Tolumonas auensis DSM 9187: one gene and its partner. The protein of the gene in region 1 interacts with the protein of each later gene in a pairwise test. Links are inferred from orthologs where the notes say so. Each region holds a gene or a part of one and is shown in the gene's direction. Other genes may lie near its edges.

Region 1 (16,304 bases):
CCGCAGCCATATCAGGCGCGCGAACTTGGCTTCAAACTGGGTCTGAATGCGGAGCAACTGAAACAGTTCACTAAAATTTTCCTGGGTCTGGGCAAGATGTTTGTCGCCTGTGACTTGTCATTGCTGGAAATTAACCCGCTGGTTATTACCGGCGAAGGTAACCTGCTGTGTCTGGATGGTAAAATTAACATCGACAGCAATGCTCTGTATCGCCAGCCAAAACTGAAAGCCTGGAATGATGAAACGCAGGAAGATCCGCGTGAAGTGGAAGCGGCCCGCTGGGATCTGAACTATGTCGCGCTGGATGGCAATATCGGTTGTATGGTGAACGGCGCAGGTCTGGCGATGGGCACCATGGACATCATCAAACACCACGGTGGTTTCCCGGCTAACTTCCTGGATGTCGGTGGTGGCGCGACTAAAGAACGCGTGACCGAAGCATTCAAGCTGATCCTGTCTGACAGCAAAGTGAAAGCTGTGCTGGTCAATATCTTCGGCGGTATTGTGCGCTGCGATCTGATTGCGGACGGTGTGATTGGCGCTGTGGCGGAAGTCGGTGTGAAAGTGCCAGTCGTCGTGCGTCTGGAAGGTAATAACGCTGATTTGGGCTCTAAAAAACTGGCCGAAAGCGGATTAAACATTATTGCGGCAACCAGCCTGACGGATGCAGCAGAACAAGTAGTGAAAGCAGCGGAGGCGGTGGCATGAGTATCCTGATTAATAAAGAGACCAAGGTCATCTGTCAGGGCTTCACCGGCTCGCAGGGTACATTCCATTCTGAACAAGCGATTGCTTACGGCACACAAATGGTGGGCGGGGTATCACCGGGTAAAGGTGGTTCAACCCATTTGGGACTGCCGGTATTCAATACCGTGCGTGACGCCGTAGAAACGACGGGTGCTACCGCATCTGTTATCTATGTTCCGGCACCATTTTGTAAAGACGCCATTCTGGAAGCCATTGATGCGGGTATCCAGCTGATCGTTTGTATTACTGAAGGCATTCCGACACTGGATATGCTGCAGGTAAAATGTCGACTGGATGAAACCGGTGTCCGTATGATCGGCCCTAACTGTCCGGGTGTCATCACACCGGGTGAATGCAAGATCGGCATCATGCCGGCTCACATTCATCTGCCGGGTAAAGTGGGCATTGTTTCCCGTTCCGGTACGCTGACGTATGAAGCAGTAAAACAGACGACCGATGCCGGCTTTGGTCAGTCCACTTGTGTGGGTATTGGTGGTGATCCAATTCCTGGTTCCAACTTCATTGATATCCTGAAACTGTTCCAGGAAGATCCTGAAACAGAAGCGATCGTAATGATTGGTGAAATTGGCGGTACTGCGGAAGAAGAAGCGGCAGCCTTTATCAAAGCCAATGTAACCAAACCCGTGGTTTCCTATATTGCTGGTGTCACTGCCCCTGCAGGTAAGCGTATGGGTCATGCTGGCGCTATTATCGCTGGTGGTAAGGGCACGGCAGCGGAGAAGTTTGCCGCCCTGGAAGAAGCGGGTGTGAAAACCGTGCGTTCCCTGGCGGATATCGCGGTCGGTTTGCGCGAAGTGACTGGCTGGAAATAATAAAAATTATCGGCTGATATGGCAGATACAAGAAAGGCTCCTTAAGGAGCCTTTCTTATTTTTGCTGAACTGATGATTAAGCAGCGAAGTTTTTCGCAGCAAATTCCCAGTTCACCAGAGCCCAGAAGGCTTCCATGTATTTCGGACGCAGATTACGGTAGTCGATGTAATAAGCATGTTCCCAGACGTCTGCAGTCAGAACCGGAGTAACGCCATCGGTCAGAGGGCAACCCGCGTTAGATGTGTTCTGCAGCGCCAGAGAGCCATCTGCCTTTTTCACCAGCCAGGTCCAGCCTGAACCGAAGTTGGTAACAGCAGACTTAGTGAATTCTTCTTTGAATTTTTCAAATGAACCGAAAGTTGCAACGATTGCATCCGCCAGTGCGCCGGTTGGTTCTCCGCCACCATTTGGTGACAGGCAATGCCAGTAGAAAGTATGGTTCCATACCTGAGCTGCATTGTTGAAAATACCGCCGCTGGAGCCTTTGACGATCTCTTCCAGAGATTTGTTTTCGAACTCAGTGCCAGGGATGAGATTGTTCAGGTTCACCACATAGGTGTTATGGTGTTTACCATAGTGGTACTCCAGGGTTTCCTGAGAGATGTGTGGTGCCAGTGCATTTTTTTCATAAGGCAGAGCTGGTAATTCAAAAGCCATTGAAATTCTCCTCTTTGATTAACACGGTCTCTATAGGTCAGACCTTTTTGCTAAATTGATTTATAGCAAATTTTAACTCATATATACTACATATTGTTGTAAAAAATTTAACATTTAATATACATCAATAGAAAGATAGTGGCATTGTCAGACCATCCTGACGGCTATAACCCTACAAAAGGTAGCGTTGTTAAGCCGTAATGATGGAGTAAAATCAGTACGATTTCAGTTATGAGGCGCAATCATGGAAACCATTGAGAAGATCAAGCAACAAATCGCAGAAAACCCTATCCTGCTGTATATGAAGGGCTCACCGAAGTTGCCAAGCTGTGGCTTCTCATCACAGGCCTCACAGGCTCTGATGGCATGTGGTGTACCTTTTGCCTATGTGGATATTTTGCAGAATCCGGATATTCGTGCAGAGTTACCTAAATATGCTGACTGGCCAACTTTCCCGCAATTGTGGGTAGAGGGTGAGCTGATTGGTGGTTGTGACATCATGCTGGAAATGTTTCAGCAGGGTGAACTGCAGCCATTATTGAAAGCAGTTCATGCCAAACAAACGGCTGCAGAATAAGTCTGTAACGGGAGTGAAATTATTTACTCCCGTTGACTCAGTTAACAAATAACATTTGATTGTATTGACGTTAACTGTTCACTATCCTCTGGCTTTGTTATGATTCATTCGTATCAACTATATAAGGCCACACACCGTGTTTAAGGCTCAAAGCCCAGCGGGGCTTGCTGAAGAGTACATTATCCGATCTATCTGGAATCACCGTTATGCTCCAGGCTCTATTTTGCCGGCAGAACGGGAGTTATCAGAAGTGATCGGCGTAACTCGCACCACATTACGCGAAGTGCTTCAGCGACTGGCCCGGGATGGCTGGTTAACGATACAGCATGGCAAACCTACGCGGGTGAATAACTTCTGGGAAACATCCAGCCTGAATATTCTGGATACTCTGGCTAAGCTGGAGCAGGAGAAATTGCCGCAGTTAGTGGAACAGTTATTTTCTGCCCGTACGAATATCAGTGTTATTTTTATTCATTCCGCACTGAAACGGGATGCTTTCTCCGTGCTTTCGGTTCTGGCTGAACGTACCAGGCTGAATGATTCGGCAGAAGCCTATATTGATTTTGATTATCAGCTATACCATGTATTGGCGTTAGCATCCGGTAATCCGATATATGCCTTAATTTTCAATGGATTCAAGAGTCTTTATCGTCGTATTGGTCGTTATTACTTCTCGGATCCTGCTGCACGTGCCTTAGCGATGAAATTTTATGATGAGCTGGCAGTCATTGCAGAAAGCGGAAGTTTAAATTCAGCGAAAAGTATCGTCCGTCAATATGGTGCAGATTCCGCGAAGATCTGGCAGGAGTTAAGAAAAAACCTGAATGACTCGACAATATTCGAAGGCTGATATTGTTTGAATACTTCTTCCGCATAAAGCCTGTTGCTGACTGCGGATGTCTCGTTTCATGTGGATCTGCGCGCGCATCAACGATATGTTCCCCGTTTAGTCTGGATTCAGCATCATACGTGATACAGAAATGGCGAAAAAGCACAGATAACGTGGTGCGTTTGAGGGGAAACAACAGATGAGGTTATGCTGGAAATGACAAAAATGATACAGCAGAAAGGGCGGCGGCCTGATAAGCCACATCTCGGCACTCAAGTCGTTCGCTTCGGCTGCTTCCTTCCGGACCTGACCGGGTTCACGAACTATTGATGCGAGAGGACCCACCAGGCCGCCATCACAGAAACGCGGCCGATATTATCAGACCCTCTGTAAATTGCAACAATACCTTCAAAAAACAATTCACTGAAAATTCTAAAGATTTTATAGCTAATCGCCGATCGGTATAATTTTAGAAACCAGTTGTCCCTGAATACCGTCTATATACATGCGCTCCAGCGCTTCTCTCTGTGACGTTGTTTCAACACCTTCCGCGATGACCACGCATCCTAACCGATGTGAGATCTCAATGATCATGCGAACAAACTGTTGGCTGGTGCCGTCGCGTTCAATCGTTTCAACTAAATAAGAATCGAGTTTAATGTAGTCAGGGCGTAGTTCCCGATACAGACGGAATGAGCCTAATCCCCGGCCAAATTTTGAAATACAGGACCGACAGCCCACTCTGCGCAGCATTTCAAACATCCGGATGCTGGCAGCCAAATGACAATCAAGAATTTCTTCGTCAATTTCAAAGACCAGATTCGGTGTAATATCTTGTTCTTGCAATAAACGTTGCTCAAGCCAGACTATAAAAGACGAGCTAAATAATGCACTGGCACTCAGATTCAGGCCCCAGCGGGCTACATTTTCCGGATGAAGTTTATGTTGTTGCAGCAAACTTTCTATGACTAACTCTTCCAGTTTACCCATGGTGCCATGCCGCATGGCCATGGCATAAACAGTTTCACTTGGGAGTGATTGCTGATTCGGGCCAATAAAGCGGGGAATGATTTGAATATAGTTATTGATGGCCATGTTGAGCGGCTGAATAGCCTGACCTGAAAAACTGATACCGTGAGATTCAAGAATCGATTGTATGGTGTGTTGCCAATGGCTTTCTCCCTGAAATGCATCACCAGCGTTTTCCTCCTGCAAATACCAGCCATTCACCACGTTGGTTTGTGCTTTTGCCAGCGCTAAATCTGCACGGGATAAAGGCTGTTCGGGCGGTTGTCCGGGATGCAGAAATGTGATGCCGGAGTAGGCAATACTTTCTGCCAGAATTTGCAGTTGTAAATTATCAAAGAGCTGTTTTAACTCTTTTCCTAAGATAGGTGCTATGGATGCTGAAGCATTTGGAAGCAATATGGCGTAGTCACTGCCTGAAAGCCGGTAAACATAATGGGTCGAGAATCGCTGACTGACGGATTGAACTATTTCTGCAATCGCAAGCAGATACTGATCGCCGGCTATCCTGCCGCGCTGGTGATTGATTGTGGCCAGTTCAGTCGATCGGATAAGACATAAGCAAGCCTGATCAGACAGGGTTTCCCGTTGTAAGAATTCAGTCAGATCTTTGCGGAAGGCACTGCGGTTCTGAAGGCCGGTCAGATTATCCTGCAAAACCCGGTGTTCCAGTTCCGAATTGATTTTTTTTATCCGGTCGACATCTTTATTCAGAGCGTCTTTTGTTTGCTGAACGGCAGATGTCAGGAAAGGAAAAACACCGGAAGAGGGCTGATTGGCTGTTAACTCGGAAGCGATCAGTTTTTCTGCTTTTTTCAATAAAACCTGATGGTTCCAGTGCAAAGCCAGCAATGAAAGTATAAGTATTCCGCTTGATATGAGTAGCAGTTCCGAACTGACTGTATCTGCCAACCAGAAAGTAAGAACAAGCATATTACTTATCACGGTTAACAACAAAATGAGCCATAAAGATAACCATTGCCTGTGATAGATAGAGTGCTCTTTCATCCCTGGCTCCTGTCTGATTTTGTCCGGATTTTTTTCACGATCCCTTCTCTATAAACAATACTTCATCCTCTGCCGATGTGTGTTCCGGCCCATCATTTTTATTGTCTAATCAATGTGCTCTGAGTAGCAAAATAGAAGAATTATTATCAGTAAGCTTAGATTCGTGATCTCTCGAATGGAACTTGTTTCATTTAAGGAACATTATGGTTTTGTTGCAATGGATTGGTAATGAACTAGCTCGCTCCATTTGGCAACCAAACGTGTCTTTTAGTTGTTATCACGGGAGGTTTTTATGGTTTCAGTAGATCCGCAGGGCATGACGCAGGCCAGAGAAGCAATCAATCAGACGCTGGCACTGGTTTTGGCGGGAGGAAGAGGTAGTCGGTTGAAGCAACTGACTGATAACAGAGCAAAACCAGCCGTACATTTCGGCGGTAAGTTCCGTATCATTGATTTCGCGCTTTCTAATTGTATTAATTCAGGGATCACCCGTGTTGGCGTTGTAACACAATACAAATCTCACAGCCTTCTTCGTCATATCCAGGCTGGCTGGTCTTTTCTGCGTTACCAGATGAATGAATTTATTGATTTGCTTCCGGCGCAACAGCGTCTGGATGAAGTGAATTGGTATCGTGGTACCGCCGATGCGGTTTATCAAAACGTGGATATCATCCGCGATTACGCCCCTAAATATGTATTAGTTCTTGCCGGTGACCATGTCTATAAAATGGATTACGCCAGCATGCTGCTCGATCATGTGCGTCTGGGCGGTAAAGTGACCGTTGCATGTATCGAAGTGCCTAAACATGAAGCAACCGCTTTTGGTGTAATGGCTATCGATGACGATCGTCAGATCACTCAGTTTGTAGAAAAACCTGCAGATCCGCCAACGATACCGGGCAACTCTGAAGTCTCTCTGGCATCAATGGGGGTTTATGTTTTTGATGCAGACTACTTGTACCAGTTACTGCAGGAAGATCAGCTGGACGAAGGTTCTCGCCGTGATTTTGGTATGGATATCATCCCTAAAGTGGTTCAGTTAGGTGTTGCTTACGCACATCCATTCAGCATGTCCTGCGTTGGTTGCAAGGATCATGATGATGAGAAAGACAATCAATGTTACTGGCGTGATGTAGGTACTGTTGATTCTTTCTGGGAAGCCAATATGGATCTGGCCTCTGTTGTGCCGGAACTGGATGTGTATGATGAAAGCTGGCCGATCTGGACTAACCAGCGTCAATTGCCTCCTGCCAAGTTTGTACAGGACTACATGGGGCAGTCAGGCAGTACACTGAACTCGGTTATTTCCGGTGGTTGTATTGTCAGCGGTTCAATTATTCACAACTCGGTACTGTTTTCCGGTGTCAGAGTGCATTCCGGATGTACGCTCGATGGGGCAGTTATCTTCCCGGATGTAATCATTGGCCGTGGATCCCGCTTGCGCAAAGTTATCATTGATAAACATTGTGATATTCCACCGGGAACTATCATCGGTGAAAATCCGGCCGAAGATGCAAGACGTTTCCATCGGAGTGATAACGGCGTGGTGTTAGTTACCCGTTCAATGCTGGATAAGCTGAGAGAATAATAAAAGTTTGTATTAACAAGAGAGGCCGCAGTTGCGGCCTCTCTTATTTTTATTGCTGCGTAATCACCCAATGCTGGAATGCTTTCCGCGTCTGTGGATCCGCACGGTTGTACCAGTATTTCAGCATTTCCAGTGCTTGCAGATTCTTGTTACCGGAAACTGTATTTGTCAGAGCAGCTTGTTGCACATTACCACCTGCTGACACAGTGCCGTCTTCATTGATAACGGGTTGCTGAAATGCTTTACCCAGCGCCAGCAATTCTTCCTGATAATCCCGGCCAATCTGTAAGCCTTCTTTTTTCGGTAATTCAAAGATATTAGCTTCTTTAATGGCTTTGGTATTTTTATCGACCAAATGCAGTTTCTGATTTTTCAGAAAAGCTTTTGCCTGCGCTGACTCTCTGATTAACGGTAAATCGAACGTCAGTTGTTCTTTGCCGTTAGTCTTGAAGTTAACAACCAGCGGTTCGCCACTCACCAGATCAACGTTGTTTTTGGTACTGTAGTTACCTTCGAAACGTATGACTAACTGATGTTCACCTTCAACCAGATTGAGCTCTGAACTGTTTCCTTTATATGGTTTACCATCGATCAGGTTGGTTGTATAAGGACGGGGAACTACTACTGTGGTGTCAGCCAATGCAGATGTGCAGGCAAATATTGCTAACAGAGATAAAGAACGGGACAACCAGGTACGGAACAGCACTGTCATAACGAATCCTTGATAACGGTTATTTCTAAGACAGCATTCTAATCTTCTATTTATTCAGAGCAAGAACAGATGAAATGCTGTGGGCTCTATAGAGTCTTCTTTGTGTGATTCTAATGTGATTGATGTCACTTAAAATAATATCAGAATAAAGAAGTTTAATTTCTAATATGTCTTTAACTTTCTTTTTTACAATCTTTTGCACTGCATTGGGGCTCAAAAAAAGATAATTGCACCACAATTTTACTGTTGTTTGAATTGACATATAAACTGTTGATGTCGTCACATTTTCTTGTTAGATTCACAAAGAGGTAGCACTCATGTGCTACCGCACAGGGAAATAAAAAAAGACTCGGTGTTTAATTACAGTAGGCATTAAATTATGAAAAAACAATTCTGGCAGTAGTAACTTCCTCTCTGTTTGCTGCATCTGCCAATGCGGCTGTTGTATATGATAAAGATGGTCAACAACTCGATTTCTACGGTCAGTTGCGCTACATGGCTGGTCAGAAAGATAACTACAAAGATACAGATAAAACAGTCACTGAAGGTAATGCTAAAGCAGGTGAAGCTGAAAACTTTGGTGGTGACAGCCGTGTTCGTATCGGTACCAAAGGTAAATGGGCTACCGGCTACAATGATGTGGCTCTGATTGGTAAACTGGAATGGCAGGTTGCCTCTCAGGGCAATGACACCAGCGATGGTGATAACGATGGCACTTTTGATGCGCGTTATTCCTGGATTGGTGCTGATTTCGGTAACGGTATTCAGTCTATGGTTGGCGCAATTGCGAGCCCTTATGCTCAACTGACTGATACCACGGATACTTATGAGAACTACTCTGGTGGTGTAGAAGATCAGTCTACTGGCGATATTTGGGATGACGGCGTAGCGGTAACTTATGCTGCTGATGGCTGGGATCTGCGTTCAGCGGTTGCATTCAGCGATGAAGAAAAAACTAATTCAGATCTGAGCGGTGATGATGCCAAAACTCAGACTCGTTATGGCGTAAGCGCTGGTTACACCTTCCCAATCAATGAAGTATCTAGCCTGAAACCTGTTCTGGCGTACCAGGCAGAAGAAGGTAAAACTACAGACGGTTTGGATTATACCAATTCACAGTATGCTGCTGGTCTGGGTTATACCTATGATGCATTCTATTTAGCATCAACCTATGGTCAGGCTAAATATGATACCGACACTCAGGATACAGACAAAGACACAGTCTGGAGTGTAGTTGCTTCTTATAAAATGCTGCCTGAGTGGACAGTACTGGTGAACTATGGCTTGGTTGATCCGCACAATGCTGGCACCAATGGTGATGCATCTGGTTCATGGGGCGAATATTATGTGCTGGCAACTCAGTATGACATCACAGCCAAAGCAAAAGCATTCGCTGAATATAAAATCAATCAGGTTTCTGGCCAGGACGACAACTACATTGTTGGTCTGCAATATACCTTCTAATTTCGCCTGAAATTAGCTGATTGTTATGAAGCCGCCTTCGGGCGGCTTTATTTTTGTGCGTTTGTTGTACCTCATTAAGCGCAATGATTGCATTCAGCCTGCAGGCTGCTAACCTACACGTTTTGATTTTATCTTCTGAAACTCACTACCATGAACCGTAACACGCTAGATTTCATCCAATCCTGTATTGCCACCATTCCTGATTATCCAAAACCAGGGATCATCTTTCGTGATGTCACCAGTCTGGTGGAACATCCGCAGGGATTTCATCAGACAATCGAACTGCTGAAAGAACATTATCAGTCGATGTCGTTTGATAAAGTGGTGGGGACGGAGGCTCGCGGTTTTATTTTTGGTGCGCCGTTAGCTTATGCATTACAGCTTGGTTTTATTCCGGTGCGTAAACCGGGCAAATTACCCCGTTCTGTGCTGGAGCAAAGCTATCAGCTGGAATATGGTGAAGATTGTCTGCAGATGCACTGTGATGCAATTAAGCCCGGCGAGAAAGTTCTGGTCGTGGATGATCTGCTGGCAACCGGTGGTACTGTTGAAGCCACAATCAAGATGATCCGTGAGGCGGGTGGTATTGTGGAACATGCGGCATTCGTTATTTCCCTGCCTGATCTGGGTGGTGAAGAGCGTCTGACGGCAATGGGTGTGAACGTTCTTAAACTGGTTGATTTTCCCGGACATTGATCCGTTAACAGGCAGATATGGCATATCAGGTTCTTGCACGTAAATGGCGCCCGCGTAACTTTCATGAGGTTATGGGGCAGCAACATGTCTTACAGGCATTATCCAATGCATTGGATCAGGGCCGACTGCATCATGCTTATCTGTTCAGTGGTACGCGCGGGGTGGGGAAAACCACGATTGCGCGTATTCTGGCGAAATGTCTGAATTGCGAAACTGGTATTACCTCCCGGCCATGCGGACAATGCAGTGCTTGCCGGGAAATTGATCAAGGTAACTTTGTCGATCTGTTAGAGATTGATGCCGCTTCCCGTACAAAAGTGGAAGATACCCGTGATTTACTGGATAACGTGCAATATAAACCGGCCCGGGGCCGCTTCAAGATCTATCTGATCGACGAAGTGCATATGCTGTCACGGCATAGCTTCAATGCACTGTTGAAGACACTGGAAGAACCGCCGGAGCATGTGAAATTCCTGCTGGCTACCACGGATCCGCAGAAATTACCGGTGACAATTCTTTCCCGCTGCCTGCAATTCCATCTGAAAGCACTGACTCGTGAGCAGATTGTTGAACAATTGCAGCGTGTGTTGCAGGCAGAACAACTAACTTATGAACCTGCGGCGTTAAGTCTGCTGGCCAAGGCAGCGCAGGGCAGTATGCGGGATGCGCTGAGCTTAAGTGATCAGGCGATTGCTTACGGCAATGGTCTGCTGCAGGCTGAAACTGTACAGCAGATGCTGGGTACACTGGATCACCGGCAGCTTTATCAGATTTTATCGTTATTGGCGGCCCGTGATGGTGCTGCTCTGATGCAGCAGATTGGTTCTCTGGCTGAGCTGGCTCCTGATTATGATCAGCTGCATGTTGAATTAGCGAGTCTGTTGCACCGGACTGCCATGTGGCAGTTGTTGGGGCAACAGACTGAACCGGGTGCTGATGATACGGAAGAGTTACAGCTGCTGGCGGAACAGATCCCGCCGGAAGAACTCCAGCTTTACTATCAGATCACACTGAATGGCCGTAAAGAATTACCGTTGGCTCCTGACGGGCGTAGTGCACTGGAAATGACCTTGCTGCGGATGCTGGCGTTTGCCCCACGGGCGGGCCGTCCGGCAATAACTGAACAGCCGCAATTGATTCACCGGAATACAGCGCCGGCAGCTTCGTTTGTGGCAACACCGGCCAGACCTGACGTTATTCCTGCCGCTGTTCCGGTTGCTCCTCCTGTGACAGCAAGTGCTGCTGTTGAGGATCTGGCGATGCAAGCCAAACTCATGCAGGAACAAGCTGAATTGATGGCTCAGGCTGAGCAGGAAATGCAACCCCGGCCATTGCCTGTTAGTCCGCCGGTGACTGAGGCTCCGGCACCAGTTGCCGTTATTCCTGCGGTTGCACCGGCGACACCGGCTGCATCCGGACCTGAAGTGAATAATTCAGGGGTGCAGGATATTATTCGTTTAAGAAATCAGTTACGCAGTCGCCGTCAGCAAGCTGAAAATCAGACCGAAAGTCATGTCACGCCTGCGGTAATGCCTGCGCGTATCCCGGCAAACCGGGGTGAGATCGCTCCGTTACCTGCAACCGCGGCACCAGCCAGAACGGTAGCCCCTCAGGATGTACAGCCACAGGTAGCCGGAAATCGGGCATTAAGTGATGATTTACCGCCGTGGGAATTACCACCGCTGACCGCGTATCAGGATCAGGAAGCATTTATTTCCCCGGTGGATAGTGAGCAGGACAATGCTGCGCCGTCGTTTAAGCAGCGCCAGTCTGATCGGTTCACGCCTTCCGCACCGCCGGTGATGCAATCTAATCCGGCACCGGTCAGCCGTTTGCCTGAAACGGATGAAGACGATGACTCGGTGTGGCGGAGTAATGAATTACTACTGCGAAGCAGTGATCAATGGGCACAAACAGTCGCTAAATTACCTGTTGCCGGCCGGGTGCGACAACTGGCTATGCAGGCGGTAGTTACTGATCAGCAAGCTGACAGCTGGCACTTACAGATCCGAAATGAAGCTCGTCATCTGGCTCAGCCTCGGATGGTACAGGAACTGGCAGAGGCAATATCAACCATATTGCCAACGGCCATAAATTTGCAGGTTGAGCCGGTAGTGCAACTGGCGCTGCCTTGTCCGGCAGAAATTGAGCAGCAGGAGCGGATCCGGCTGCAGCAGGAAGCGGAACTGTTATTGCTGTCTGATCCGAATGTTCAGTTTTTACAGCAACGGTTTGGCGCTACGCTGGATGATGGTAGTATTCAGCCATTGAAAACAGATACCACCGCTTCCGGCGACTGAAGCGGACTGAAACCACAACCAAATAGAAATTGAGTGAGGAAACATGTTCGGTAAAGGTGGAATGGGCAATTTGATGAAGCAGGCGCAGATGATGCAAGAGCGCATGCAGAAAATGCAGGAAGAAGTGGCAAAGATGGAAGTCACTGGTGAATCAGGTGCCGGTATGGTCAAGATCACTATTACTGGCAGCCACAATGTCCGCCGTGTCACTATCGACCCAAGTCTGTTGCAGGATGATGATCAGGAAATGCTGGAAGATCTGATTGCTGCTGCTTTTAATGATGCCGTGCGTCGGGCTGAAGAACAGAATAAAGCTAAAATGGCTGAAATTACCGGTGGTATGCAATTGCCGCCTGGTTTCAAAATGCCATTCTGATCCCGTTCCGGCGATCATTCGTATCTGACAGGTCGTAGTGATAAGCTACGGCCTGTTTTCGTTTCTTACTCTGTGGATGTATAACGCATGAAGTTCAGCCCACTACTGGATGCTCTGATCCGTGAATTACAAGTATTGCCTGGTGTCGGACCCAAATCGGCACAACGGATGGCATTTCAGTTGCTGGAGCGCGAACGTAAACGTGGTATGCAGTTAGGGCAAACCCTGCAGCGGGCTCTGACGGAAATTGGCCATTGTCAGCATTGCCGTACTTTCACTGAAAACTCGTTATGTGATATCTGTGCGAATCCGAAACGGGCGGAGAGTGGCCAGCTCTGTATCGTCGAGACACCGGCTGATGTGGCGGCGATTGAACAAACGCATCTTTATTCCGGTCGTTATTTCGTACTGATGGGGCACTTATCTCCGCTGGATGGCATTGGTCCGAAAGAGCTGGGGCTGGATCAACTGGATAATGTGCTGCAAGGCGGCCAGTGGAAGGAGGTGATTCTGGCGACCAATCCAACCATTGAGGGTGATGCGACGGCATTTTATATTGCCAGCATGGCGAAACGGTATCAGATCAATATCACCCGTATTGCGCATGGTGTCCCGGTTGGCGGGGAGCTTGAACTGGTGGATGGAACTACATTGTCGCATTCATTAAGCGGTCGTCGTCCGCTGGAGTAACCTTTTCTTTCAATATACTACGTCAGGGCATTTTCCTGACTTGAAAATCAGCCATTCATCCCCATCTTGTTTTCTGTACCAGAAATTCCCCGTAAATCAAGGAAAGCAAGATGACAGAAACTGTTCATATGGAAACCCATGGGTTTCAGACTGAAGTTAAACAACTGTTGAACCTGATGGCGCACAGCCTCTATTCCAACAAAGAGGTTTTCCTGCGTGAACTGATCTCTAACGCGGCGGATGCGGCTGATAAGCTGCGCTTCAAAGCGTTGTCCGATGCTGATTTATATGAAAATGATGGTCAGCTGCATGTCCGTCTGTTGATTGATAAAGAACAGCGCACCCTGACTATCTCCGATAACGGTATCGGTATGAGCCGTGAAGATGCAATCCAGCATCTGGGCACCATTGCCCGTTCCGGCACCAAAGATTTCTTCCAGAATTTAAGCGGTGATCAGAGCAAAGATTCCCAACTGATTGGTCAGTTTGGTGTGGGTTTCTATTCTGCCTTTATCGTGGCAGACAAAGTCACTGTAATCAGCCGTGTTGCTGGTCAGACTCATGATAAAGCGGTTCGTTGGGAATCGGTTGGTGATGGCAGCTTTACGGTGGCTGAAGTCACCAAAGACAGCCGTGGTACCGATGTGATCCTGCATCTGAAAGAAGATGAAACCGAATTCCTTGACGATTATCGTCTGCGTTCCGTGATCGGCAAATATTCTGATCACATCAGCATTCCGGTAGAACTGTGGAAAGCACCAGAAGCTGCCGAAGGTGAAGATAAACCGGCGACTGAAGGCGCTTGGGAACAAGTTAACCGTGCAACGGCACTGTGGACTCGTTCTGCCAAAGAGATCAAAGACGAAGAATATAGCGAATTCTACAAACACGTATCTCATGATTACGAAGATCCCCTGACCTGGTCGCACAATCGTGTCGAAGGCAACATGGAATACACCAGTCTGCTGTATATTCCGGCCCGTGCGCCTTGGGATATGTGGAATCGTGAACAGAAACATGGCCTTAAACTGTATGTACAGCGCGTATTCATCATGGATGACGCTGAACAGTTCATGCCAACTTACTTGCGTTTCGTAAAAGGTGTGCTGGATTCCAACGATCTGCCACTGAACGTTTCCCGCGAGATCCTGCAAGACAACAAAATTACTGCGCAGCTGCGTAAAGCTTGCACCAAGCGTGTTCTGAGCATGCTGGACAAGATGGCTAAAGATGATGCTGATAAATATCAGAAGTTCTGGGGTGAGTTCGGTAATGTACTGAAAGAAGGTCCGGCGGAAGATTGGGCTAACCGTGAAGATATCGCCAAACTGCTGCGCTTTGCCTCTACCCATAACGACAGCAATGCTCAGACTGTCAGCCTGACTGATTACGTATCCCGCATGAAAGAAGGTCAGAACAAGATCTATTTCATCATTGCAGACAGTTATGCTGCGGCGAAAAATAGCCCGCATCTTGAACTGTTACGCAAAAAAGGCGTTGAAGTTCTGCTGCTGTGGGAGCGCATCGACGAATGGCTGATGAACCATCTGTCAGAGTTCGATGGCAAAAAACTGATTTCAGTGACCAGTGGCGATCTGGAACTGGGCGATCTGGAAGATGAAGAGAGCCGTAAGCAACAGGAAGAGACTGCTAAAGCCAATGCCGGTCTGATTGAGCGTCTGAAAACTGCACTGGGCAGCGAAGTTGCGGATGTACGTGTATCACATCGTCTGACGGAAACTCCGGTATGTGCGGTGACTGATGGTCATGGTATGAGCAGCCAGATGATGAAACTGATGAAGGCGGCTGGTCAGCCAGTGCCGGAGCAGAAATACATTCTGGAAGTGAACCCGGAACATGCACTGATCCACCATATCGCCGATGTGCAGGATGAAGAACGCTTCAAAGAGTGGGCGTTATTGCTGCAGGAACAGGCGCAACTGACCGAACAGGGTGGGTTGACTGATCCGAGCAGTTTCGTTGCCCGCATGAACCGCTTACTGCTGGGGTAATTTAATTACTTCCAATATTCAAAAGCCGTGCCTGTCACGGCTTTTGTTTGGGTGAAAAGGTTGAGGAATGGCGCAAAAACGTGTACTTTTTGCGCCCTAAGTAAGGTTATCTGAAACAGAGGCTAAAATAGATATGCGTATCATTCTGCTAGGCGCACCAGGCGCAGGGAAGGGCACTCAGGCACAGTTCCTGATGGAGAAGTATGGTATCCCGCAAATTTCTACCGGGGATATGCTGCGTGCTGCTATCAAAGCGGGCACAGCACTGGGGCTGCAGGCTAAAGCGGTAATGGACGCAGGTCAGCTGGTTTCCGATGAACTGATCATCAATCTGGTTAAAGAACGCGTTACTCTGGAAGACTGCAAAAACGGTTTCCTGCTGGACGGATTTCCTCGCACCATTCCTCAGGCTGATGCGATGAAAGAAGCGGGTATCAACGTTGACTTCGTTCTGGAATTCGATGTGCCGGACGAAGAAATCGTGAAACGTATGAGCGGCCGTCGTGTGCATGCCGGTTCTGGTCGTGTTTACCATGTGGTATTCAATCCGCCGAAAGAAGAAGGCAAAGATGATGTTACCGGCGAAGCGCTGAGCATCCGTGCTGATGATGAAGAAACCACAGTGCGTAAGCGCCTGGATATCTACCATCAGCAGACTGAACCGCTGGTTGGTTACTACAAAAAAGAAGCAGAGCTGGGCAACACCCGCTACAGCAAAATCGACGGTACTCAGCAAGTTGCTGAAATCAGTAAACAACTGGCCGTATTGTTAGGCTAACTGTTTGTTT
Region 2 (16,210 bases), 710 kb from region 1 along the record:
GGAAGACGGTTTCGGTGAGACTCTGCTGTCTCGTGAAAAAGCTAAACGTCACGAAGCATGGTTGCAGCTGGAAAAAGCATACGAAGAACAGGCAACTGTTGTTGGTCTGATCAATGGCAAAGTGAAAGGCGGTTTCACCGTAGAACTGAACGGTATCCGTGCATTCCTGCCTGGTTCTCTGGTTGACGTGCGTCCAGTACGTGACACTGCTCACCTGGAAGGCAAAGAGCTTGAGTTCAAAGTAATCAAGCTGGATCAGAAACGTAACAACGTTGTTGTTTCTCGTCGTGCAGTTATTGAAACTGAAAACTCTTCTGAGCGTGACAGCCTGCTGTCTTCTCTGCAAGAAGGCCATGAAGTTAAGGGTATCGTTAAGAACCTGACTGACTACGGTGCATTCGTAGATCTGGGTGGTGTTGACGGTCTGCTGCACATCACTGACATGGCATGGAAACGTGTTAAACACCCATCTGAAATCGTGAACGTAGGTGATGAAATCACCGTTAAAGTTCTGAAATTCGACCGTGAGCGCACTCGTGTGTCTCTGGGCCTGAAACAGCTGGGCGAAGATCCATGGGTAGCTATCGCTAAACGTTACCCAGAAGGTGCACGTCTGACTGGCCGTGTAACCAACCTGACTGATTACGGTTGCTTCGTTGAAATCGAAGAAGGCGTTGAAGGTCTGGTTCACGTTTCAGAAATGGACTGGACTAACAAAAACATTCACCCATCTAAAGTTGTTAACGTGGGTGACACTGTTGAAGTTATGGTTCTGGACATCGACGAAGAACGTCGCCGTATCTCCCTGGGTCTGAAGCAGTGCAAAGCTAACCCATGGCAGCAGTTCGCAGAAACTCATGCGAAAGGCGATCGCGTAAGCGGTAAGATCAAATCTATCACTGATTTCGGTATCTTCATTGGTCTGGATGGTGGTATTGATGGTCTGGTTCACCTGTCAGACATCTCCTGGAATGCAACTGGCGAAGATGCTGTTCGCGAGTTCAAGAAAGGCGACGAAATCGAAGCAGTTGTTCTGCAGGTAGATCCAGAGCGTGAACGTATCTCTCTGGGTGTTAAACAGATCGAAGAAGATCCGTTCAACAAGTACCTGTCAGATAACAAAAAAGGTGCTATCGTTAAAGGTAAGGTAACTGCCGTTGACAGCAAAGGCGCTACCATCGAGCTGGAAGAAGGTGTTGAAGGCTACATCCGTTCTGCTGATGCATCACGTGATCGTGTAGAAGACGCATCTCTGGTTCTGTCTGTTGGTGATGAAGTTGAAGCCAAATTCATGGGCGTTGACCGTAAAAACCGTACAGTGAGCCTGTCAGTTCGTGCTAAAGACGAAGCTGAAGAAAAAACAGCAATGGATTCCCTGAATCAGCAAGAAGAAGCTGGTTTCGGTAATGCAATGGCTGAAGCTTTCAAAGCTGCTAAAGGCGAATAATCGCTCTTAAAAATGGAGCGGTGAAAGCCGCTCCATTTAATCTATTTACGCTGCGGAGAATATTTATGACGAAATCTGATCTTATTGAGCGTCTTTCTTCTAGTCAGCAACATCTTGCCGCTAAGGATGTTGAGGCTGCAGTCCGGGAAATTCTGGAGTGTATGGCTGCGACCCTTGAAAGCGGGAATCGTATTGAAATCCGTGGTTTTGGTAGTTTTTCCCTTCATTACAGAGCACCCAGAGTAGGTCGTAATCCTAAAACTGGGGAGAAGGTTGAACTTCTGGCCAAGAGTGTCCCTCATTTCAAACCCGGCAAAGAGTTAAGAGAACGCGTAAACTCTTTGTAATTCAACTTTGTTTGGTGTTGACATGAAATTTGTGAAATCCATATTGTATTTCATGGCTGTTTTGTCGTTGGCCATGTTTTTAGTGACTTTGGGTTCGGTTAACGGTCAACAGATACATATTAATTTTCTGATTGCACAAGACGATTTCAGTCTTGCGGCTCTCCTTGTTGGCGCGTTTTTTTCCGGGTTTCTGGTTGCTTTGTGTGCATTAGGGTTCAGCTATATTGTTACCCGATTGAAATTACGAAAATTGCAAAATCATATTTCACGCTTATCTTCGCAAATCAGTTCGTCAGTTAAGGAATAATTGAATTAATGCTGGAGTTACTCTTCCTGCTTCTGCCAGTTGCCGTGGCTTATGGCTGGTATATGGGAAGAAGAAGTGTCCGTATTGATGAAGATCGGAAAAGCTCACAACGATCAAGAAATTATGCGGCTGGTATTAATTTTCTGCTTTCTGAACAGCCAGATAAGGCTGTTGACCTATTTATAGACTTATTACAAGTCGATACAGATACTATTGACACTCATCTTGCCCTGGGAAATTTATTTCGCCAGAGAGGTGAGGTTGATCGTGCAATTCGTATCCATCAAAATCTGGTTGCCCGCTGTCTTGATTCTACAGAACAACAAAATCTTTCTATGCTTGAACTGGCCAGAGATTTTGTTGCTGCGGGTCTGCTCGATCGTGCAGAAAATGTGCTGATAAGTTTATTAAATGATGATGAATTAGCAGATGATGCCAGAAAGATGTTGTTGCAAATTTATGAGCAACTAAATGAATGGCAAAAAGCGATTGATATAGCGGATAAACTATCCAGTAAAAAACATCACCGCGTTGTCGCACATTATTATTGTCAGCTGGCAGAAAATGATGCTTCACAGTCAGATTTTAAAACCGCTGCTTCAAGATTAAAGCGAGCATTAAAGTCAGATCCGCAATGTGTTCGGGCTCAGATGTTATTAGCTCAGTTGTATATTAAGCAGCAACAATACGACCAAGCTATCAAGCATATCGATCAAATCCCTGAATTATCATCTGCATTTGCGAGTGAAGCATGGAAGTTGTTGCAGCAATGTAAATCTCATCTTGATGATCGTAGTTTTGCTGCAATATTAGTTCGCTGGCTTGAATCAACCCAAAATACTACTGTCGCGCTTGCATTAGCTGAGTCTATTCAGGCTCAACAGGGTGTTCGTGATGCGGAAGCGTTCATTTTACGTCATATAAAAAGAAATCCTACAATGAAAGGATTTCACCGTTTAATGACATATCAACTGGAGGCTATGCATGATGATAAGGCTGCAGAAAGCATCTCTTTATTGCGCTCTCTGGTTGAAAAACAAATGGCAGTTAAGCCCATCTATCGTTGTGAACATTGTGGTTTTTCCAGCAAGGTCATCTTTTGGCATTGCCCATCATGTAAGCAATGGGGAAGTATTTCACCAATCCAGGGTTTGGATGGTGATTAATTAATATTGGCAGGAAATATGACAGAACCTAAAGTTATCGTTGCGCTTGATTTTGCAAAAAAAGAAGAAGCTTTATCTTTTGTTGATCAGGTTACTCCATCAGATTGCCGTTTAAAAATTGGCAAAGAGATGTTTACTTATTATGGTCCACAGTTCGTTGAACAATTGGTTAAGAAAGGATTTGATGTATTTCTGGATCTAAAGTTTCATGATATTCCGACTACAGTGGCCAAAGCAGTAAAAGCAAGCGCAGAAATGGGCGTGTGGATGGTCAATGTGCATGCATCCGGCGGCCGAAAAATGATGGAGGCTGCCCGTAGCGCTTTATTACCTTATGGGGACAAAGCTCCCTTACTGATTGCTGTTACTGTATTAACAAGTATGGAGCAGAGCGATCTGGCGGACATCGGACTTGATATTCCACCCTTTGAGCAGGTATTGCGCTTGGCTACATTAACACAGCAAGCTGGTCTGGATGGTGTGGTATGTTCAGCGCAGGAAGCCTCTGTACTGAAATCCAGATTAGGTAATGAGTTTAAATTAATTACTCCGGGTATACGACTGGATGTCTCAACAAAAGTCGATGATCAAAGCCGTGTCATGACTCCGGTTGATGCTATCAAGGCTGGCGCTGATTATCTGGTCATTGGCCGTCCTGTGACGCAGGCTGCACATCCTCTGGATGTATTACGGAAGATTAACCTGTCTTTAGCCTGATTAGCTAATGTAACCATTAAAGCCGCTTTATGCGGCTTTTCTTTTATAAGCCAATGCCAGTACGGCCCCAGCTAATGAACCAATCCAATGAGATTGCCAGTGAACTCTCATTCCTATTATTTCACTGCTAAAGTTGTTACCTGACTGGGCATCAATGCCGAGTTTGATCATTAGTAACAAAATAACGCATACAGGAAACCAGGATTGCTTTCGGGCCCACTCAACTATTGAGTACCAGGCATATAACCCGTGTAATGCGCCAGAAAAGCCGAGATAGAACTCTGTTGAGGGTAAGAGTACGTATATCGCAATATTTACACAAAACACCAGTAAGAGGCTTATACCACACCATACCTGGGTTGTGATTTGATGCTCGTATAACATGAGCAGACAGAATAACCCTGCAATATTAAGAAGTAAGTGGGCAGTATTAGCATGCACCAACCCTCCAGTTAATAATCGCCAGTATTCCTGGTTTTCTATTAGCGCCCGATGGTAAGCGAGATCTACGATAAATTGCTGAATAAATTGGAAAACAAACAGAAGTAGGGATGCAGTCAGGAAAAAAACAATATTGGGGCGGGAAAGAATATACCGCACATAACAGGTAATAGAATTATGTGCGGTCATAAACTTATTGTTTTTCGATCAGGAAATCATCCAGAGATTGACCACGCGAAATAGCTTCGCGGATTGGTACTGGTTGACGGCCCTGACCGGTCCAGGTTTGTTCCTGGCCATCAGAATCGGTATAACGATATTTAGCAGGGCGCGGTGCTCGTTTACTGACTTTTTCTACTTCTGGCTGACCTTGCAGTAATTCATTAATGTCGATACCTTCAGCACGCAGTAATTCTTTATACTCTGTGATTTTACGAGTACGCTCTTCCTGCTGTTTACGCATGCTTTCTTCTGATTCGCGACGTTCTTCAACGATTGCAGCTAACTTTTCAAAACCTTCATTTAACTGTTCCAAAGTCAATTCGCGGGTAACAGCTCGCAGACTGCGAACATTTAAAAAAACTCTTAAAAAATCAGACATGGAAATGACCTTATATAAATAATTGGGTTACATTGTTAATTTATAAATGATTAATAAAATAGTCAATCAAATAGAGGATTATTTTTATTTTTACTGCTAAAAATGACTTTAATTAGTGCTGAGTTAGTCCATATGTTCATATCTGACAGATATGTTGACTTTCATAACCAGGCTATATATACGTCATGTCATTCCGGATTGTTCATAAAGCGCTATGCATTTTACCTGAGAAATTGATAAAAAATGTGAATTAGATTGCGTAAAAACAATCAATGAGTTTGATTGCATATTGATAAAGTATACGTAGCTATACTAAATAACTGTTCCGAAATGTAGATCACTTGGTGGGAGTAACTCGGTTTTAGTTATGCGATCATATCGTCGCCAAACTAAACAATCGCCCAAAACCGAGTTACCGCTATGTTACCAGTTTTATCTCGCGCCGAACGCAGACGCATCGAAAAAATCATTTATAAAACCAACGATAAAGAACATGCCCGGCGTCTGACTGCTATTCTCATGCTGCATCAGGGGCAGACTGTTTCGATGGTTCATCAACTGACTGCCGCTGCTCGTTCTTCTATTCAACGCTGGCTCAGCTGGTATCAGGAATGTGGTATTTCCGGTCTCGAAAGTAAACAACGCGGACGATTTTGTTCTTTGCCATACCAACAAATTCGACTCATTTTAGAGCTGCTTATTCAGTTCTCGCCAGAAGATTTTGGTTATCAACGTTCACGTTGGAGTTCAGAGCTTTTTGCATCGCTTATTCATCGCATGTGTCCAGAACTCAACATTGCTGCCTCTACCATCCGCCGTTGGTTACCTAAAATGGGCATTGTTTGGCGTAGAGCTGCGCCGACACTCCATATTCGTGACCCACATCGTGATGAGAAAATGGCATTAATAAACAATGCATTACAAAGTCACTCTATTAATGAACCGGTTTTTTATGTCGATGAAGCAGATATCGACCTGAATCCTAAAATTGGTGCGGATTGGATGCGTCGTCATCAACAAAAACGAATACCCACACCAGGGAAAAACGAAAAACACTATGTTGCCGGTGCACTTAATAGTCAGACGGGCAAGGTAATTTACACCACAGGGCTGAGTAAGGATTCAGACCTATTTATTCAACTACTGGAAAAGCTGAAACGGCATTACCGTCGGGCGAAGAAAATTATCCTGGTCCTTGATAATTACGTGATCCACAAAAGCCAAAAGACGCAGGTATGGCTCAAGAACAATCCAAAATTTGAGTTACTGTTTCAACCTGTTTACTCACCGTGGGTCAATCGGATTGAACTACTCTGGCGCTCAATGCACGAGATGGTCACCAGAAACCACCGATGTCGGGCGATGTGGGAATTATTGCGAAAGGTGAAGTATTTTTTAGATCATGTCAGCCCGTTTGCAATAGCAGCACAGAATAAATAGGTGGAGCACAATTAGGATCAGTTATTTAGATAACTTTGAACAATAATTTAGTCCTGATGGGGAATGCGTGGATTTATTCGACTTCGATTTTTGTGTATATAATTCGATTTTTGCTTGATTCAGTCAGTTTGAATTGCTCTGTTTCTGGTCGGCAGGATAGCCAGCAGTAAGCGTTCAATATAGCGTACCGGAATTGATTCCAGCGCTTCTTGTCACTTTGAAAGGGCATAACCCGAAGATCGACGAAGCCAAGTGGGATCTCAATAGAAGTCGTTTACAGCGTCACTGATAATGGTACATAAGCCGGAAAAGATTAAGGCCACTATAAAAGTGGCCTTAATTCTTTGAATCTGATGGTGCCGCTGGCCGGAGTCGAACCGGCACACTGTAACCAGCGAGGGATTTTAAATCCCTTGTGTCTACCAATTTCACCACAGCGGCATATTTTGGAGGCGCGTCCCGGAGTCGAACCGGGCTAGACGGATTTGCAATCCGCTACATAACCGCTTTGTTAACGCGCCATATTTTGGAGCGGGAAACGAGACTCGAACTCGCGACCCTAACCTTGGCAAGGTTATGCTCTACCAACTGAGCTATTCCCGCTTTCAATGTTGTTGAATTCTATATATATCTGACGCAGAGTCAACATCATTTCATATTAACGCGTTTGTTCGGTGTTTTTTTATGCAAAATATCATTTGGCTGTTCTGAGTAGCTCTGGTTTTGCTGCTTTAAGATACTGCATCATTGAATAAAAGGTCAAAATAACAGCAACATAGAGCAGGGCATATGATAACCAGATCATCCAAATGTTGTATTGCCAGATCAGTCCGGTCAGTGAAATCATTTGGATCGTCGTTTTCCATTTACCAGCAAGACCGACAGCAACAGATGCGCGCTTTCCTAATTCGGCCATCCATTCCCGTAAGGCTGATATCAAGATCTCACGTCCGATCATAATAACCGCAGGGATGGTGATAAAAACCGAACTGTAATGTTCCACAATAAGCACAAGTGCAGTTGCTACCATGACTTTATCCGCAACAGGATCCAGAAATGCACCAAAGGCCGTACTTTGATTTAATTTTCTGGCCAGATAACCATCAAACCAGTCAGTAATTGCTGCTACTACAAAGAACGTTGCAGCAGCAAAGTAACTCCACTCTACCGGAAAGTAGAAAACCGCCACAAATACAGGAATCAGAGCGAGACGAAACAGTGTCAAAAGGTTAGGTATGTTTAGCATGATCAGCGATCCAGACTATTTTTAATGTAAGGTATCATAAATGACCCGTGCTAAGGCAGGGCTTATACCCGGAACTTTTGCTAATTCATCGGGGGTTGCACGAATTATTTCCTGCATACCGCCAAGATATTTTAATAAAGCTTGTCGACGTTTAGCTCCAACACCCGGAACTTTTTCCAGAAGACTTTCGGTTCGTTTTTTATTTCTGCGTTGCCGGTGCCCAGTGATCGCAAAGCGGTGAGATTCATCGCGAATGTGTTGTATCAGATGCAATGCGGGCATATCTGCAGGCAAGTGAATTTCTTCATGCGTATTTCCGAAAATCAGGGTTTCTAATCCCGGCTTTCTTGATTCGCCTTTAGCGATACCGATAAGAAGGGGTTGCTTCTGTACCAGATGAATCAAATCTGATACTACGGATTCCGCCTGTTTTAATTGTCCCAAGCCACCATCAATAAACAGTATATCCGGGATTTTTTCTGCATCTTGTTGCTTGCTGAACCGGCGGAATAATGCCTGTTTCATTGCAGCATAATCATCACCAGGCGTTATACCTTCAATATTATACAGCCGGTATTCGCTGTTTCTTGGTCCTTCACGGTCGAATACGACGCAGGATGCAACAGTTGCTTCACCCTGAGTATGCGAAATATCAAAGCATTCCATCCGTTGTACTGGGGTGGTGAGGTTGAGAATTTCCTGTAATTGCCGGAATCTTTGTTCAACGGTTGTTTTATGTGCGAGTTTGCTGTTTAGTGCGGCTTCTGCATTCGTTGTGGCAAGCTGACAATAACGGGCACGTTCACTACGTGTGCGGCTGGTAATTCTTACTTTGGCACCTGAAATTTGGCTTAGCATCTCAGAAAGGCCATCTTCGTCTTCTAACTCATGATCAAGGATGATCTCTTTCGGTAACTGCTTTCCTGAAATATCAGAAAGATAAAATTGCTGAACGAAAGCATAAAGCAGTTCTGAAATATCGCTGTCTGCAGGTAGCGATGGGAAATAATTCCTGCTACCAAGGACTTTCCCTTGTCTGATAAAAAGGACATGTACACTGGCAATGCCATTCCTGATTGCTGTGCCGATGATATCTAAATCATCAAAGATGTTACCACTGACAGACTGCTGCTCCTGGATTTTACGCATATTCTGTATCTGATCGCGTAATTTAGCCGCATCCTCAAAACGCAATTCAGTACTGGCCTGTTCCATTTTATTGGCTAACAGCGCAATAACTTGCTGATCCTTTCCCTGTAGAAACATCCGCGCCAGATTAACCTGTTCCATATATTGTGCATCGCTGACCAATCCGGGAACACAGGGGCCACTGCACCGCTTCAGCTGATAAAGCAGACACGGGCGTGAACGATTAGCGTAAAAAGAGTCCTCACATTGCCGTATCGGAAATATTTTTTGCATCGCATGCAAACTTTCCTTTACAGCGTATCCGCTAGGGTAGGGACCAAAATATTCACCTTTTTGTTTTCTGGCGCCCCGGTGCAGGCTGAGGCGGGGATGCGGATGGGAGGATAAAAATATATAAGGATAGGATTTATCATCGCGCAGTAAAATATTGTATTTAGGACGATGCTGCTTGATCAGATTATGTTCAAGTATCAGGGCTTCAGTTTCTGTGAGGGTGACAGTAATTTGAATGTCGGCAATGTTGCTGACCAGCGCGCGGGTTTTGGCACTATCAACATTAGTGCGGAAATAGGAAGATAATCTTTTTTTAAGATTCTTTGCTTTCCCAACATAAATAATACAGCCCGTGTTATCGGTCATTCGGTAAACACCGGGCTGTTCTGTTACTACTTTGAGAAATCTGCGGTAATCAAACTCAGGCAAAATAGTCTCTTTCAATGCTTATCCTTTGGATGCTTACAGCGTTTCTGCGTCCAAAATTCCGTAACGGATAGCCATTCTGGTTAATTCAACATCACCGCTTATGTTTAATTTTTCAAAAAGCCGGTATCTGTAGCTGTTAACTGTTTTCGGACTTAAATTGAGACTCTCTGCAATATCCTGCACCTTGTCACCTTTGGTGATCATCATGGTGATCTGCATTTCCCGATCAGACAGTGCTTTAAATGGATTGTCTGTTGTCGGTGTGCAGACCTGACTCAGTGCTATTTGCTGAGCAATTTCCGGGGAAATATAACGCTGTCCGGAGTTAACGGCGCGAATGGCCTGGATCATTTCATCGGGTGCTGAACATTTTGTCAGATAACCTACGGCACCCGCTTGCATCACTTTCAGGGGGAAAGGCGTTTCGGTCTGAACGGTTAAAACAATAATTTTGATGTCAGGATTAAATCGCAGGATTTTTTTTGTTGCTTCCAGACCGCCAATTCCGGGCATGTTCATATCCATAAGGATAACATCTGCCTGATTTTCTCTGAACCATTGGACTGCCTGCTCTCCACTCACGGCCTCTCCGACTACCCGAAGACCACGAACGTCTTCCAGTATGCGGCGAATGCCTGTGCGTACCAGCTCATGATCATCCACAAGAAATACACTAATCAATCGAGTTGCTCCGCCTATGACTAAGAAGGATGTTTAACAAATTATAGTAAACACCGGATACACACTTACATATGTATATAAAACATGCTTCCTGCCGTCTTCAGTATGCTGGCTGACAGTAAAAAAGTGAAGAGGAATTACTTTGCTATTGATGTAAATAATGATTTCATGACGTGAAATAGATTTCTATCGGAGGTTGCGCAATGGCAGTCGTAGCAAAGGAAAAACATCGTTTAGCTTATAAATCGCCCGATTTCACAATTGATCAGATTGATCTTGATATCTCACTGGATGAAAACTGCACTAAAGTCATTGCAACGAGCCGGGTTAAACGTCAGGGAAATCACCCCAATTCACTGGTACTTGATGGTGAAGAATTAATTTTACATTCTGTTTTAGTTGATAAAAAAACAGCCGATTATCGTATTGAAAATAATCAGTTATGCATTGATGGTGTTCCTGACTCATTCGAGTTGCAAATTGTGACGGAGATTAATCCGGCTGCAAATAGCGCGTTGGAAGGGTTATATAAATCAGGAAATGCTTTTTGTACGCAGTGTGAAGCGGAAGGTTTCAGACGCATTACTTATTATCTTGACCGGCCGGATGTCCTTGCCCGTTTTACTACCAGAATAACGGCTGATAAGACGGCTTATCCTATTCTGCTTTCAAATGGAAATCGTATCGCTGCAGGCGATAACCCGAACGGTACTCACTGGGTGCAGTGGAGTGATCCGTTTCCTAAACCTTGTTATCTGTTTGCGTTGGTGGCTGGTGATTTCGATGTTCTCAAAGATACCTTTGAAACAAAAAGTGGCCGGACTGTTGCACTGGAGTTATTCGTCGATAAGGGCAATCTGAACCGAAGTTATCATGCTATGGCGAGTCTGAAAAAATCAATGGCATGGGATGAGCAGCGTTTCGGACTTGAATACGATCTGGATATTTACATGATCGTTGCGGTTGATTTCTTCAATATGGGTGCGATGGAAAACAAGGGGCTTAATGTTTTTAATGCCAAATTTGTTCTCGCAAATCCGGAATCTGCAACCGATACCGACTATTTTGATATTGAACGGGTGATCGGCCATGAATATTTTCATAACTGGACGGGCAATCGGATCACTTGCCGGGACTGGTTCCAGCTCAGTTTAAAAGAAGGGCTGACTGTGTTCCGGGATCAGGAGTTTTCATCTGATCTGGGTTCCAGAGCGATCAATCGCATCAGAAACGTCAAAATCATCCGTGGTCCTCAATTTGCAGAAGATGCTGGTCCAATGTCTCATCCGATCCGTCCGGATGTTGTGATGGAAATGAATAATTTCTACACGCTGACGGTGTATGAGAAAGGTTCAGAAGTGATCCGCATGTTACATACTATTCTTGGTGAAGATAAATTCCAGGCCGGGATGAAGTTATATGTGGATCGGCATGATGGGCAGGCCGTAACTTGTGATGATTTTATCCAGGCAATGCAGGATGCATCAGGTGCCGATTTGACTCTTTTCCGACGCTGGTATGCCCAGTCTGGTACTCCGGTACTGACAGTAACCGATGAATTTGATGCCGACAGTCAAAGATACAGTCTGCATGTTAAACAGCATACTCCTGCTACGGCCGGTCAGAATGAGAAGTCTGCTTTGCATATTCCGCTGAGTGTAGCTTTGTATGATCAGCGGGGTGGTTATCTTGGTGATCAATATGATCAGGTGTTGAATGTCTGCAGTGATCAGCAATCATTTGAGTTCACCGAAATTACTGAAAAGCCTGTTGTTGCTCTGCTGCAGGATTTTTCTGCACCGGTAAAACTGGAATTTGCATATGATGATCAGGATCTGCTGGTTTTATTGCAACATTCAAAAAGTGCTTTCACACGTTGGGATGCAGCACAGACCCTGCTGAATAAGTATATCCGTCTTAATGTTGAACATATTCACAACCAACAGGAACTTGAACTTCCTCAGGGATTGCTGAATGCACTGATGGGAATTTTGCGCGATCCGGAGTTGGATAAATCACTCATCGCTGAAATCTTGCGGATGCCGTCAGAAAGTAGCATGGCTGAATTATTTGATGAAATTGATATTGATGCTATCCACAAAGTTAAATGCTTTATTGAACAGACAGTGGCAACACAACTGCATGAGGTATTCCTGGAAACATATCGGCAGAATAAATCAGCGAGTTATCAGCTTAATCAGCAGGAAATAGCAAAACGTGATCTGGTGGCTGTCTGTCTCACATATCTCGCTCTGCATGGTGATGACACCGATCGGAGTATTATCGCTGCGCATTACCAGGCTGCAGATAATATGACAGATGTGTTGTCTGCCATGCAGGCTGCAAAGCAGGGCGAATTGCCTGTTCTGCAGAAAATGATGGCAGAATTTGAAGCCAAATGGCGGCACGATGGGCTGGTAATGGATAATTGGTTCCGCTTGCAGGCTACATCCCCAGCGACTGATTGCCTGAGTGTTGTGAAATCGTTGCTCACGCATCCTTCTTTCAGTATGCAGAATCCGAACCGGTTGCGTGCACTAATCGGGACATTTAGTGCGGCTAATCCGTACCGCTTCCATGCAATTGATGGCTCAGGATATGCCTTCCTCAGAGAAATGCTGGATGAGTTAAATCATAGTAATCCGCAGGTGGCATCGCGTTTGATTACACCATTGCTACAGTTCAAACGTTTTGATCCTGTACGCCAATCGTTGATGCGACAGGAATTACAGCGGTTATCTGAGCGGGCTGATTTATCCCGTGACTTGTATGAAAAAGTATCCCGCGCTCTGGCGCAGTAAAATATTGCAGGTGTGAACATTCACGCCTGCTTTCAAATCATTATGTATACATTTTCCCCGGAAATATCTTCACTGATATTCTGGGGTCATTAATATCTTTCATACAACTGCATAAAGATGCGCAGGTCTGCTTTTCGGGCTAAAATACCCGGGAAAAGAGCAAATGCCTGAGACCCCAACGCATTCGAGAGAGGACCTTGATGTTTTATTATCCGTTAGCCCGCCATTTTCTGTTTAAACTTGATCCTGAAGTTGCTCATGAATTGAGTATTCATCAGCTGGCATGGATGGGAGGGACTCCATTTGAGTTGTTTTTCCGTAATAAACTGCCTTCTCGCCCGGTTGAAGTTATGGGGCTCAAATTTGATAATCCTGTAGGTCTGGCCGCTGGACTGGATAAAGATGGCGATGCCATTGATGCGTTTGGCGCTATGGGATTTGGTTTTATTGAAGTTGGCACTGTAACGCCACGTCCGCAACCGGGAAATGATAAACCCCGGATTTTCCGTGTTATTCCTGCTCAGGGAATTATTAACCGGATGGGATTCAATAATAAGGGCGTAGACAATCTGATCGAGAATGTCAAAAAAAGCCATTATAAAGGGATCCTGGGTATTAATATCGGGAAAAATAAAGACACGCCTATCGAAAATGGTAAGGATGATTACCTGATCTGTATGGATAAGGTCTATGCCTACGCCGGATATATTGCGGTTAATATTTCATCACCTAATACACCTAATTTGCGTCAGTTGCAGTATGGTGAAGCACTGGATGATTTATTAAAGGCGCTTAAAGAGCGTCAAAAAGAACTGGCGGCGAAACATAATAAGTATGTTCCGGTGGCAGTTAAAATTGCTCCTGACTTATCTCAGGAAGAATTAAAGCAAGTTGCAGAGTCATTACTGCGTTATGGTATCGATGGGGTAATCGCAACCAATACTACGCTGGATCGCGAGTTGATCCATGACATGCCACATGCGGCTGAAACCGGTGGTTTGAGTGGTCGCCCACTGCAAAATAAGAGCACAGAAATCATCCGGTCATTGCACGAATATCTGAAAGGGCAAATTCCGATCATTGGTGTGGGCGGTATTGATTCTGCGATGGCTGCCAGAGAAAAAATGCAGGCAGGTGCTCAGCTGGTACAGATTTATTCCGGTTTTATTTATCACGGACCGGATTTGGTAAAGAATATTGTAAATAACATCTGATATTTGCAGAAAATATCATTGTCAGTTTGAAAAATATTCCAGTTTGTTTTATAAAAGAAAAAAACGGGATAGAGAGCAAACGGATGATATTACTTCCTGATGAAAATTGGCGCTGGGTATTTGATGAGCAGCGCCAATCTCTTCTACTTGATTTGTCGGATGATATGCAATTTGTTGTGTCTGTGCCGCCAAAACAGCTGGCGCAGAAACAAGCATTCACCGAGCATTTTTCTTTAGACGACTCGTCTCTGTATTTTCATTTTCTGGAATGTCTCGGAGAATTTCCGTTTACTGACCCGGAAAGAGTTCAGATTGTGCTGAATGCTGTTGCTGCTGTGAAATACACTAGGCCACTAGTAAGTCAGAGTTGGTATTATCGGGATGTCGATATGCTGTCTGGTGAGCCGGAGCTTGGTGAAGTATTCTCTGTCGTAACAGAATTCACCTATGGTGATGTGATGATTATTTCGCCAGGTAGTAATGCGTCTCTCTGTATTGTAATTAGTCAGGCTATCCAATTAGATGCAGATAAATCGCTGAGGCAGTCATCTGTATGTAAATTAATGAATAGTAAGCTTTTACCATATCAGGCTGCGACCCAATATCTGTCTAAAATGGCGTAAATATATTGTGGATATATAAGAAAAAGCCCCGGATTTTGTCCGGGGCTTTTTCTTATTCTGCTGTCGGGCTATTAACCGGATGAACATCTTCGCTGGGGTAACATCCCAGAATTTTTATGTATCTGATTGAAGCTTTCAGTTCATTAATAGCTGACTTCATTTCATCACTTTCAAGATTAGCAGCCACATCGACATAAAACATTTCTTCCCACGGATTCCCGGGAATTGGACGGGATTCCAGTTTCGTCATATTGATATTGTGGTTACGTAATATCAGCAATGCTTCAACTAATGAGCCGGTTTTCTGTGTTGTCGACATAATAAAAGTCGTTTTTGCCGGCACTAATGGTGATACACGCACAGGATCACGGGCGACAACCCAGAATCGGGTACAGTTCTCGGGCTGATTGGCCAATCCATTGGTTAATTTAATGAGGCCGTAAATTTCACCACCCTCTGCACTTCCGATAGCAGCTGCATTCGGTAAAGCCAACTCTTTTACTTTCAGCATTGCTGCTGATGATGAGTCACAAAATACTTTGCGGATATGTGGATGATTATCGAGATAATGGGATGATTGCGTTATGGGCTGTGGATGTCCATAAATAACGTCGATATCAGCAATATCTGTATCAACTGCAGTCAACAGGCAATGATCGATAGGATAGGTGAGCTCGGCAACAATAGATAAGCTGGTTTGCTGCATCAGGTCATAAACTTCATTAATCGAACCTGACGTTAGATTTTCAATTGGCAATACGCCGTAGCTGCAGGCACCACTTTCGACTTCCTGAAAAACCTGGTTAAAACTGCTGCAGCCAACTTCCCGGATATCCGACAGCTGACGCCCCAGAAATTTGCGGGCAGCGAGGCTGGAATACGAACCCAGAGGCCCCAGGTAAGCAACACTGGTTCCGGTTTCTTTTATTTCAGGGTTTTGCTGTTGCTGGATAAAATCCTGCTGAATCAAAACAGAATCTTCAATAATCAGCTGAAATACACGCTGAATGAAATGTGCTGAAAGCCCCATCGGGCGACCTACCTGTGTCAGATAGGCGAGTAATTCTTGCTCACGGTGTTGATCGCGGATTGGACGCTGACTAGATAGTTTATTTCTTGCTACTTCAAGACTGATTGCGCGGCGTTTGGCAAAAAGAGCGAGCAACTGGGTGTCAATCTCATTTATGGACTGGCGGATCTCATCCAGTGTGGCCATGGCTTACTCTCCTTGTATAAATTCAATAATCATTACGCATATGAAAACTAAAGAAAACATCATCAGAAGTAAATCATTCTGATGCAGCAAATGGTAACACTTCCTGTCTGCC

Evidence for each region.
Region 2: the proteins of htpG (region 1) and TOLA_RS07860 interact in binary tests that used the Escherichia coli proteins (3 or more experiments, as listed by UniProt). The link is inferred for Tolumonas auensis DSM 9187 from one-to-one orthologs.

What each region holds. Positions count from the first base shown.
Region 1 is NC_012691.1:2,421,596-2,437,899, reverse strand. What follows is about bases 13,177-16,065. They hold htpG (molecular chaperone HtpG), read left to right. Parts: upstream 13,177-13,614; coding sequence 13,615-15,516; downstream 15,517-16,065. Other genes in these bases: adk (adenylate kinase), read left to right, coding at 15,650-16,065; recR (recombination mediator RecR), read left to right, coding at 13,177-13,504. Also shown: sucC (ADP-forming succinate--CoA ligase subunit beta), read left to right, coding at 1-708; sucD (succinate--CoA ligase subunit alpha), read left to right, coding at 705-1,580; sodB (superoxide dismutase [Fe]), read right to left, coding at 1,657-2,238; grxD (Grx4 family monothiol glutaredoxin), read left to right, coding at 2,483-2,815; fatty acid metabolism transcriptional regulator FadR, read left to right, coding at 2,952-3,665; TOLA_RS11280 (EAL domain-containing protein), read right to left, coding at 4,092-5,678; glgC (glucose-1-phosphate adenylyltransferase), read left to right, coding at 5,971-7,266; TOLA_RS11270 (DUF2057 domain-containing protein), read right to left, coding at 7,316-7,978; TOLA_RS11265 (porin), read left to right, coding at 8,474-9,442; apt (adenine phosphoribosyltransferase), read left to right, coding at 9,593-10,138; dnaX (DNA polymerase III subunit gamma/tau), read left to right, coding at 10,156-12,438; TOLA_RS11250 (YbaB/EbfC family nucleoid-associated protein), read left to right, coding at 12,482-12,814; more of recR, read left to right, coding at 12,902-13,176; more of adk, read left to right, coding at 16,066-16,294. UniProt on the Escherichia coli protein: Molecular chaperone. Has ATPase activity.
Region 2 is NC_012691.1:1,707,810-1,724,019, reverse strand. The notes cover bases 13,289-16,083. They hold TOLA_RS07860 (cell division protein ZapC), read left to right. Parts: upstream 13,289-14,285; coding sequence 14,286-14,882; downstream 14,883-16,083. Other genes in these bases: TOLA_RS07855 (chorismate mutase), read right to left, coding at 14,935-16,083; pyrD (quinone-dependent dihydroorotate dehydrogenase), read left to right, coding at 13,289-14,259. Also shown: rpsA (30S ribosomal protein S1), read left to right, coding at 1-1,447; TOLA_RS07935 (integration host factor subunit beta), read left to right, coding at 1,513-1,794; TOLA_RS07930 (LapA family protein), read left to right, coding at 1,817-2,101; lipopolysaccharide assembly protein LapB, read left to right, coding at 2,110-3,267; pyrF (orotidine-5'-phosphate decarboxylase), read left to right, coding at 3,286-3,984; rrtA (rhombosortase), read right to left, coding at 4,012-4,614; TOLA_RS07910 (H-NS family histone-like protein), read right to left, coding at 4,619-5,026; TOLA_RS07905 (IS630 family transposase), read left to right, coding at 5,447-6,466; pgsA (CDP-diacylglycerol--glycerol-3-phosphate 3-phosphatidyltransferase), read right to left, coding at 7,161-7,712; excinuclease ABC subunit UvrC, read right to left, coding at 7,734-9,578; uvrY (UvrY/SirA/GacA family response regulator transcription factor), read right to left, coding at 9,597-10,244; pepN (aminopeptidase N), read left to right, coding at 10,448-13,045; more of pyrD, read left to right, coding at 13,246-13,288; more of TOLA_RS07855, read right to left, coding at 16,084-16,098. UniProt on the Escherichia coli protein: Contributes to the efficiency of the cell division process by stabilizing the polymeric form of the cell division protein FtsZ. Acts by promoting interactions between FtsZ protofilaments and suppressing the GTPase activity of FtsZ.